2 regions of the Methylomonas sp. AM2-LC genome follow, and region 1 is predicted to be linked to the other one. Evidence: predicted binding sites of a transcription regulator. Region 1 holds the regulator's gene; the other holds the start of a gene.
What was found. Region 1 encodes HrcA, which represses chaperone genes, less so after heat shock. Its sites were predicted from a motif close to TNTTAGCACTCNNNNNNNNNGAGTGCTAANA; they were not measured.
Positions count from the first base shown of each region.

Region 2: a site for HrcA is predicted at 3,163-3,193, ahead of groES (co-chaperone GroES). Genes of this name have one in related genera too.

Region 1 is NZ_CP157005.1:102,314-107,318, forward strand. It holds gene recN (DNA repair protein RecN) at 1-865, opposite strand, end outside; gene ABH008_RS00440 (NAD(+) kinase) at 870-1,754, opposite strand; gene hrcA (heat-inducible transcriptional repressor HrcA) at 2,069-3,109, shown strand; gene grpE (nucleotide exchange factor GrpE) at 3,162-3,803, shown strand; gene dnaK (molecular chaperone DnaK) at 3,845-5,005, shown strand, end outside.
Region 2 is NZ_CP157005.1:748-5,752, reverse strand. It holds gene ABH008_RS00030 (NAD(P)/FAD-dependent oxidoreductase) at 1-991, shown strand, start outside; gene groL (chaperonin GroEL) at 1,132-2,772, opposite strand; gene groES (co-chaperone GroES) at 2,830-3,117, opposite strand; gene moeB (molybdopterin-synthase adenylyltransferase MoeB) at 3,265-4,026, shown strand; gene ABH008_RS00010 (hypothetical protein) at 4,072-4,278, opposite strand; gene dnaA (chromosomal replication initiator protein DnaA) at 4,436-5,005, opposite strand, start outside.

The DNA.
Region 1 (5,005 bases):
CCAGAAAGCGGCGTAATTGTTGAGCCGCTTCGCTGACCTGAATTTCCGCTTCAGTCAATAAACTGCTAATTTCAGTCAGTTCATGTGCATATTGGGATAGCTCTTGAATACCATGTAGGCAATGGCCCAACATTTCCGCCACTGAATGTTGATCGTTATCGTATAAAACATCCAATTGTTGCTGACCTACACTTAGAATTTTACCCAGATTTGCCAGTTTATGATGTTCATCGGCTATAGCCTGAAAATCGTATTCATCGAGATCCAGCTGCTGTAGTTCTTCCAATTGATAGCGTAATAATTCTTCGCGTTCGGTTTGCTCGCTACTGGTTTTAATTAAGTGCTGTAATTCTTTATGCGCCTGTTTCCAATTTTGATAACTGCTGTTAAGTTGCTCCAATAGGGTTTGATTATTGGCAAAATCATCCAGTAACCGCCGTTGCTCTTCGTTATCTTGCAAGGTTAAATGCGCATGCTGGCCGTGAATTTCCACCAGTAAGCGGCTAAGTTCTTGCAAGGTCTGTAAATTAACCGGACGATTGTTGATATAAGCTTTAGAGCGGCCATCATCGCTGATAGTACGACGAATCAAACATTGCTGATCATCATCTAGCTCTTTATCTAACAGCCATTGTAGAGCTTGCGGCGCATCTGCCAACTCAAATTCAATATTCACTTCCGCACGCTTACAATTGGGGCGCACATAGCCCGAATCGGCACGGTCTCCCAACGCTAAACCGAGTGCGGTTAATAAAATAGATTTACCTGCCCCCGTTTCGCCGGTCAGCACCGACATGCCCTGCTCGAGGTTAAGGTCCAAAGCATCAACTACCGCTAAATCTATTATATTAAGGTTTGCCAGCATCGTATTAGACGGGGTAACCGCCGCTCCAATTTAGTTTACTTCTTAGAATGTGAAAAAAGTCGTGATCTTCAGGATGTAAAATTCTAATCGGTTTTTCAGCTGTTTTAATGACAATTTTGTCACCGATGTGTACATCTGGTATTTCCATATTATCGCAGGTGACCAAAGCATTGATCTGCCGGGTCTGACTAAAGCGAATTTCAATTTCCACACGGTCATCCACCACGATAGGCCGGTTGGAAAGTGTATGCGGATTAAGAGGCACCAGCACCAATGCATGTAAGGCGGGATGTAATATTGGTCCGCCTGCCGAAAGAGAATAAGCGGTGGAACCGGTTGGCGTTGCCACGATTAAGCCATCGGAGCGCTGCGTATTTAAATAAACACCATCAATAGTCGTAACAATTTCTATCATACTGGGTGTTACCCAGCGATGTACCACCACCTCATTCACTGCTGTTTGCCGATGGATAATATTACCATCGCGGATAATCATAGCTTGCAACAAGCGGCGTTGTTCGGTTTTAAACTTACCGAGTAATATTTGCTCTAGATGTTTGAGTAGTTGTTCTGGTGAAATATCGGTTAAAAATCCAACTCTACCTAAATTCACCCCCAGCAAGGGTATCTCAACATCCGCTACTGCCCGTGCGGCAGTTAAAAACGTGCCATCTCCACCTACCGCGATTATTAAATCACAGTGTTTGGGTAATTGCTCTATGTCCAGATTTGTAACAGATGTCTCTTTGAGTAAAACGGCACTTTCAGTATCAACCAGTACCTGATGGCCCCGGCTTAGCAAATACCGATAGAGTTGACTAAGGGTTGGAGCTATGACGGGGTCACCGAATTTTCCGATGATGCCAATACGCGGGAAAGTGGTGAGCATATTTGTGCTGGATTAAAAGGTTGGTGCGATTATACAAAGAAATAGTGGTTTAGCGAGGATAAAACAACAAAGCCGGGATAACTTTAATTTTAACAAAATTATAAAGGAACGCTCAAAACTTGTTTTACTAAAGCCTAATGGTAATTTTGCCAGTCAAAAACACTTAACGAAACACCTGAATTCACATTACTTTTAAAAAATACGTATTTTTTCTAATTTGTGATTTCTATCTTATTGACAATAATTTAACTTACTGATAGCTTTCTCTGGCACTCTTGTATTTAGAGTGCTAATTGCCATAATCGGGTGTCAGTGTGATAAAAAATCAGGATTTAAACGAGCGATCGCTGTATCTATTAAAAACTTTAGTTGAACGTTATATTCAGGATGGTCAGCCAGTAGGCTCCAGGCTGTTATCTAAAGATCCGCAATTAAAATTAAGTCCGGCCAGTATTCGCAATGTTATGGCGGATCTGGAAGATATGGGCTTGATACATTCACCCCACACTTCCGCAGGCCGCGTACCTACCGTGAGTGGTTATCGGTTGTTTGTTGATAATTTATTGACGGTTAAACCACTGGCAACCAATGAACTGAACCAATTGCAAACCAGCCTGGGTGTGGACGCCGAAAACATGAGTGATGTAGTTGGCAAGGCTTCCAAATTATTATCCGATGTCACGCAAATGGCTGGTGTAGTGACCTTGCCAAGGCGTGAATCGGTGGTGTTAAGGCAGATAGAGTTTCTACCAATGTCCAGCACCCGAGTATTGGTGATTTTTGTTACCGAAGGGGATGAAGTTCACAATAAAATTATCCATACCAGCAAATTATTTAGTGCCGCAGAATTACAACAGGCAGCGAATTACCTTAACTCGGTTTACGTAGGCCATAGTTTGTCCAAAATACGCGAGATGGTATTAAAGGATTTAGACAATGATCGGCACTTGGTTAATCAGGGCATGATAGATGCCGTGAACATGGCACAATTAACATTTGCCCAACAACCCAAAGATGATTATGTATTGAGTGGCGAAACCAATCTGATGGGCTTTTCAGAATTAGCCGACATGGATTGTCTCAAGCAGCTATTTGAAGCATTCAATCACAAACGCGGTGTTATTCATTTATTGGATCAGTGTCTGGCAGCCGAAGGTGTACAGATCTTTATCGGTGAAGAGTCTGGCTATCGTGCTTTTGACCATTGCAGTCTGGTCACTGCCTCTTATTCAGTAAATGAGCAAGTGGTGGGGGTACTTGGAGTGATAGGTCCAACCCGCATGAATTACCAAAAAGTGATTCCTTTTGTCGATGTCACGGCAAAATTATTGGGTGCGGCCTTGAATCCCAAATAAAAGCCCCTACCTTAAGGCCAAGCTAAAATTTAGAACTACGGAGTTAATTATAATGAGTCATCAACAATCAAGCCACGAATCGAAGCCGGATAGCGAATTAATTGCCGAGGTTCTTGATCAAACCAATACCGCATTTGAAGAACAAGAAGCCGCTGCAAGCCCTGCGGAAAATCAGGAATTGAGTGTAGAAGCACTGAAAATTGAATTGACCCTGGCACAACAACAAGCCAGTGGCAATCTGGACAAGGCCTTGCGCGTTCAGGCAGACATGGAAAACCTGAAAAAACGAGTGCAAAAAGATTTAGATGATGAACGCAAATACGGTTTAACTAAATTTGCCAAAGAATTATTAAGTGTCATGGATAGCCTTGAATTGGGTTTACGTGCTATTAACAGTGACCACCCAGAAGTGCTTAAACTGCGTGAAGGCAGCGAATTGACATTGAAACAGTTTGAGTCGGCATTTGCCAAATTTAACATAGAAGCCATTGACCCTGTCGGTGAGGTTTTTAATCCAGAATTACATCAAGCCATGGTTATGCAGCCCAGTTCGACTGTTGATCCTGGCAAAGTGATCACCGTATTCCAAAAGGGCTATGTAATTAATGGTCGCTTATTGCGCCCAGCCTTGGTGGTGGTAGCTAAAGCTGAAGACAAACCAACGGATAGTGCAAAAATTGATGAGCAGGCTTGAAAATTAAACTATCAACCACATATCTGTAACAACTCTTAATAATCACAAATTTAACAAATTCAAGTCTGGAGACATCAATGGCTAAAATGATCGGAATTGACCTCGGAACAACAAACTCCTGCGTAGCAGTCCTGGAAAACGGTGTAGCACGTGTTATCGAAAATAGTGAAGGCGCCAGAACGACACCGTCGATCATAGCCTTTACCGGCGATAACGAAGTGCTGGTTGGTCAGTCTGCAAAACGTCAGGCAGTTACCAATCCTGAAAATACCTTGTTTGCTATTAAACGTTTGATTGGTCGTCGCTTCAAAGAAGAGGCTGTACAAAAAGACATTAAAATGGTTCCCTATAAAATTATGGAAGCCAATAATGGTGACGCTTGGGTAGAATGCCACGGTAAAAAAATGGCACCACCTGAAGTGTCTTCACGCGTTTTGATGAAGCTGAAAAAAGATGCTGAAGCGTTTTTGGGCGAAGAAGTCACTGAAGCAGTGATCACTGTACCAGCTTACTTTAATGACTCACAACGTCAGGCTACCAAAGATGCTGGCCGTATTGCAGGTTTGGATGTCAAACGCATCATCAACGAACCTACCGCTGCTGCACTGGCTTTTGGTATGGACAAACCCAAGGGCGATACCACTATTGCCGTTTACGATCTGGGCGGCGGTACATTTGATATTTCCATTATCGAAATTGCTGAAATTGAAGGCGAACACCAATTTGAAGTATTAGCGACTAACGGCGATACCTTTTTGGGCGGCGAAGACTTTGACTTACGTATTATTGACTTTTTAGCGGGTGAATTTAAACGCGACTCAGGTATTGATTTACATAACGATCCTTTAGCATTACAACGTTTAAAAGAAGCGGCAGAGAAAGCTAAAATCGAATTATCCTCTTCTGAGCAAACTGATATTAATTTGCCTTATATTACGGCAGATGCCAGCGGCCCAAAACATTTGAATGTTAAATTAAGCCGTGCCAAACTGGAATCTCTGGTTGATGAATTGATTGAAAGAACCAAAGGTCCTTGTCTGCAAGCGATTAAAGACGCCGGTATTTCATCTTCTGCAATTAACGATGTTATTTTAGTCGGCGGTCAAAGCCGTATGCCTAAAGTACAAGCTTTCGTTAAAAGCCTGTTTGGCAAAGAGCCTCGTAAAGATGTTAATCCAGACGAAGCAGTGGCTTTGGGTGCA
Region 2 (5,005 bases), 100 kb from region 1:
CACCGTGATATGTGACGCTGTTGCTCGTATCGATTGTGAGCAGAAACGGTTGCTATTGGAAAATCAACAAAGTTTAGCTTATGATCGGCTGGTATTAGCTCCGGGTATTGATTTTCGTTGGGATACCTTAGAAGGCTATGATCAGGCAACTGCCCAGGTTTTTCCACACGCTTGGCAGGCTGGACCGCAAACTTTGCAGTTACAACAACAAATGCAAGCCATGCGTAATGGTGATGTGGCGCTGATTTGTGTGCCTGCAGAACCTTATCGTTGTCCACCCGGACCATATGAACGAGCCAGTATGATGGCCTATTGGTTACAGCAGCATAAACCCAAATCCAAATTGCTGATTCTGGATGCCAAAACCGGATTCTCAAAGCAAAAACTGTTTGAAGCGGGCTGGGCAAAATCATTTGGTTACGGTACCAGTAATAGTATTATCGAATGGCATTCACTTGCCGATAATCCCCTCCAGCACCTGGATGTTAAAACTAAAACGCTATCAACTTATTTTGGGGATAAAATTCAGGCACAAGTGCTCAATATTATTCCGCCCCAACAAGCGGGCAGTATTGCCCGGCAAACAGGCTTAACTGATGCCAGTGGTTGGTGTCCGGTCAACCCCTTGACCAGTCAATCACGAATTCAAGAGCACATCCATATCATTGGTGATGCTGCCAATTATGCGCCGATTCCAAAATCTGCATTTGCGGCTAATTCAGAGGCAAAAACCTGTGCCATGACAGTGGTAAGTTTACTAAACCAGCAACCCTTGCCCGATGCACATTGGTTGAATACCTGTTATAGCCTGATTACACCTCAATATGGAATTTCTGTGGCAGGTGTCTATAAGCTTAATGCTGAGCATACCATTGAGGCTGTTAAAGGAGCAGGCGGTCTGAGTAGTCTAAAAGACCCAGAATCCTCCCGCCTGGAAGCTGCTTATGCGCAAAGTGTCTATCAAACCTTGCTAAAAGATAGTTTTAGTTAAAACGCAATGCAAAATCAGCAGAACTGAGTAAAGAAAATTGCTTAGAAATTCGATTTTAAAATAGGTATCAGACATAAAAAAGCCCCGACACCAAATGTGCCGAGGCTTTTCTCATAGCAAAAACAGCTAATGGATAGCTATTACATCATGCCGCCCATACCACCCATGCCGCCCATATCCGGCATAGCAGGTGCTTTACTATCAGCAGGTGAATCAGCGATCATCACTTCAGTAGTAATCATCAAGCCAGCAATAGATGCCGCGTTTTGCAGTGCAGAACGTGTCACTTTGGCTGGATCAAGAATACCCATTGCAATCATGTCGCCATATTCGCCAGTGGCAGCATTGTAACCATAGTTGCCAGTGCCTTTTTTCACTTCGTTTAATACTACAGAAGCTTCTTCGCCAGCGTTGGTGACGATTTGACGTAAAGGCTCTTCCATGGCACGACGCAGGATATTGATGCCTACAGACTGGTCATGGTTTTTGCCTTCGATGCCTTCCAGAGCGGACAGTGCACGAATTAAAGCGGTACCTCCGCCGGCAACCACGCCTTCTTCAACCGCAGCGCGAGTTGAATGTAATGCATCTTCAACGCGGGCTTTTTTCTCTTTCATTTCAACTTCAGTTGCCGCGCCTACTTTAATAACCGCTACGCCACCAGCCAATTTAGCCAAGCGTTCTTGCAATTTTTCGCGGTCATAATCAGAAGTTGCATCTTCGGCTTGAGCACGAATTTGAGCAACACGACCTTTAATTTGATCTTCGTTGCCAGCACCATCAATGATGGTGGTGTTTTCTTTGTTAATTTGTACGCGTTTAGCAGTACCCAATTGGTCCAGCTCTGCTTTTTCCAAAGATAAGCCCACTTCTTCAGAAATAACAACGCCGCCAGTCAGGATAGCGATGTCTTCCAACATGGCTTTACGACGATCACCAAAACCAGGTGCTTTAACCGCAGCAACTTTAACGATACCGCGCATATTGTTAACAACCAATGTTGCTAAGGCTTCGCCTTCTACATCTTCAGCAACAATCAGTAAAGAACGACCAGATTTTGCAACGCCTTCCAAAATGGGTAACAATTCACGAATATTAGAGATTTTTTTGTCGTACAACAGAACAAAAGGATCGTCCAGTTCTACGCTCATACTTTCTTGTTTGTTGATAAAGTAAGGAGACAGGTAGCCACGGTCAAACTGCATGCCTTCTACTACATCCAGATCATTTTCCAGGCCAGTGCCTTCTTCAACTGTAATAACACCTTCTTTACCGACTTTTTCCATTGCTTCAGCAATGATGGCGCCGACTGAATTATCAGAGTTTGCAGAGATTGTGCCTACTTGAGCAATTGCATTAGTGTCTACACAAGGAGTTGCTGCTTTTTCAATGGCTGCTACTACTAATGTTACAGCTTGGTCGATGCCGCGTTTCAGATCCATAGGATTCATGCCGGCAGCAACAGATTTTAAACCTTCATTCACGATAGATTGAGCCAGAACGGTTGCAGTAGTGGTACCATCCCCGGCTACGTCAGAAGTTTTAGATGCAACTTCTTTAACCATTTGTGCACCCATGTTTTCGAATTTGTCTTTTAATTCGATTTCTTTAGCAACGGAAACACCGTCTTTAGTAATGGTAGGTGCGCCAAAGCTTTTGTCCAGTACTGCATTACGACCTTTAGGGCCCAAAGTTACTTTTACGGCATTGGCCAGAATGTTAACGCCTTGAGCCATTAGTGCGCGGGCTTCGCCGCCGAATTTTACGTCTTTTGCTGCCATTTCTTATATCCTGAAAATTTAGATTTGTGAAAAAGAGAATTTGAATAAAGCCTTGGATTAACCCAAAATGCCAATAATGTCTTCTTCGCGCATGACGATGTATTGTTCGCCATCGACTTTTACTTCACTGCCTGAGTATTTACCGAATAACACTTTGTCACCGACTTTAACTTCTAAAGCACGTACTTGGCCATTGTCCAAAAGTTTACCTGAACCTACTGCTTGTACTACGCCTTCGCTAGGCTTTTCTGCAGCAGAACCTGGCAGTACAATGCCGCCAGCTGTTTTGGTTTCTTCTTCAACACGTTTTACGACAACGCGGTCATGTAACGGACGAATATTCATGAATGTCTCCTTTATGTTCAGTTGTAAATCAAAAGTTAAAAATTTTATTAGCACTCTCTGCTATAGAGTGCTAATAATATCCCGCTTTTGCACTCTGTCAAGCTCTTTGGCATTATCTATGTCTCTAAGCTGCCAATATTAAAAAATATGAACGATCAACAGTTACTCCGGTATAGCCGACAAATAATGCTGCCGCAAATTGATATTGCTGGGCAGCAAAAATTACTTACGACTAAGGTGCTAATCATAGGTGCTGGCGGTCTAGGTTGCCCAGCAGCCATGTATTTAGCAGCTTCCGGAATAGGACAAATAAGCGTTTATGATGACGATCAGGTTGATTTAAGTAATTTACAACGCCAAATTGCTCACCACACTCCCGATATAGGGCTTGATAAAGTCATTTCAACCCTTAACACGTTGAAAAAAATAAATCCTGAGGTCAGAGTACTGGCACACAAGATGAGATTAGAGGGTGAGCGCTTGTTGGCAGAAGTTACTCAAGCAGATGTGGTACTGGATTGTAGTGATAATTTTACCACTCGATTTGCTGTCAATAAGGCTTGCGTAGCGACTAAAACACCGCTGGTTTCCGGAGCAGCTATTCGTTTTGAAGGGCAGATCAGTGTTTTTACCCCCGGCATGAATAATAGTCCTTGTTACCATTGTTTGTACCAGAGTGAAGGCGAAGAGTTACAAAACTGTGCGCATAATGGTGTGGTTGCGCCAATTACTGGCATTGTTGGTAGTATTCAGGCTTTGGAGGCAATGAAGCTTATTATCGGTATCGGTGAGTCATTAACCGGACGTCTATTATTACTAGATGGTTTGAGAATGGAATGGCAAACGATGCGGTTTAAGAAAAACCCATTGTGCCCTTGTTGCGGTGACGGTGAATTATTTGCAGAGTAGAGCTAAGGCTTAACAAGCCGGATTTCCGGCTTGTTAAGTCGCTGACTATTTTTTAGAAATTTGTGCTTTAATTTTGGAAATCACTTTTTCAGCTAAAGCTAAAACAGGCGATTCACTGTCACCGTGTGGTTCTATATCGCCAAAGGGTTCACCATTTTTTGCGACATACCTGTAAATGAAATAGCCTAGTGGTGCAAAAGCTATAGTTGCAATGACGAGCATCCAGAATCCGAGTATCAAGATTTCACTCATTTTACCCCCTCCAATTATATTATTATTATTTGAAATATAAGGTTATAGACCTTATGTGCTGACTATAACCTTATATTTATTATGGAACAAGTCTAAAGTTTTTTCATTTAGAAATGGTTGGTGCAACGTTCAATGTTTGAAGCAGTAATCTTCGGTACTATTGAGACAGAGTTCGCAGCAGATTTTTATAATCCTCAGCCATTTTGACATCTTCATCCTTCAATTCCGCAATGCGTTTACAGGCATTTATGACGGTGGTGTGGTCTCTTCCACCAAAAGCATCGCCAATTTCTGGATAGCTATGTGATGTTAATTCTCGCGCTAAACACATGGCAACTTGGCGTGGTCGGGTAATAGACTGTTTGCGATTTTTTGCTGACAAATCAGCTATGCGAATTTTAAAATATTCAGCTACAGTTTTTTGAATATTATCAATGCTGACTAATTTATCCTGCAAACTGATTAAATCATGCAATGCTTCCTTGGTAAACTCCAGAGTAATTTCTCGGCCGGTAAATTGAGAATTGGCGATTACCCTACGTAACGCACCTTCCAGATCTCTAACATTGGAGGGAATGCGTTTAGCGATAAAAAAAGCAATATCCTGATTCAGGTTAACACCTACATGCTGGGCTTTTTTGATAAGAATTGCGGTTCGAGTCTCTAGGTCAGGTGGTTCAATGGCGACAGGTAAACCCCAACCAAAACGGGACTTTAGTCGGTCTTC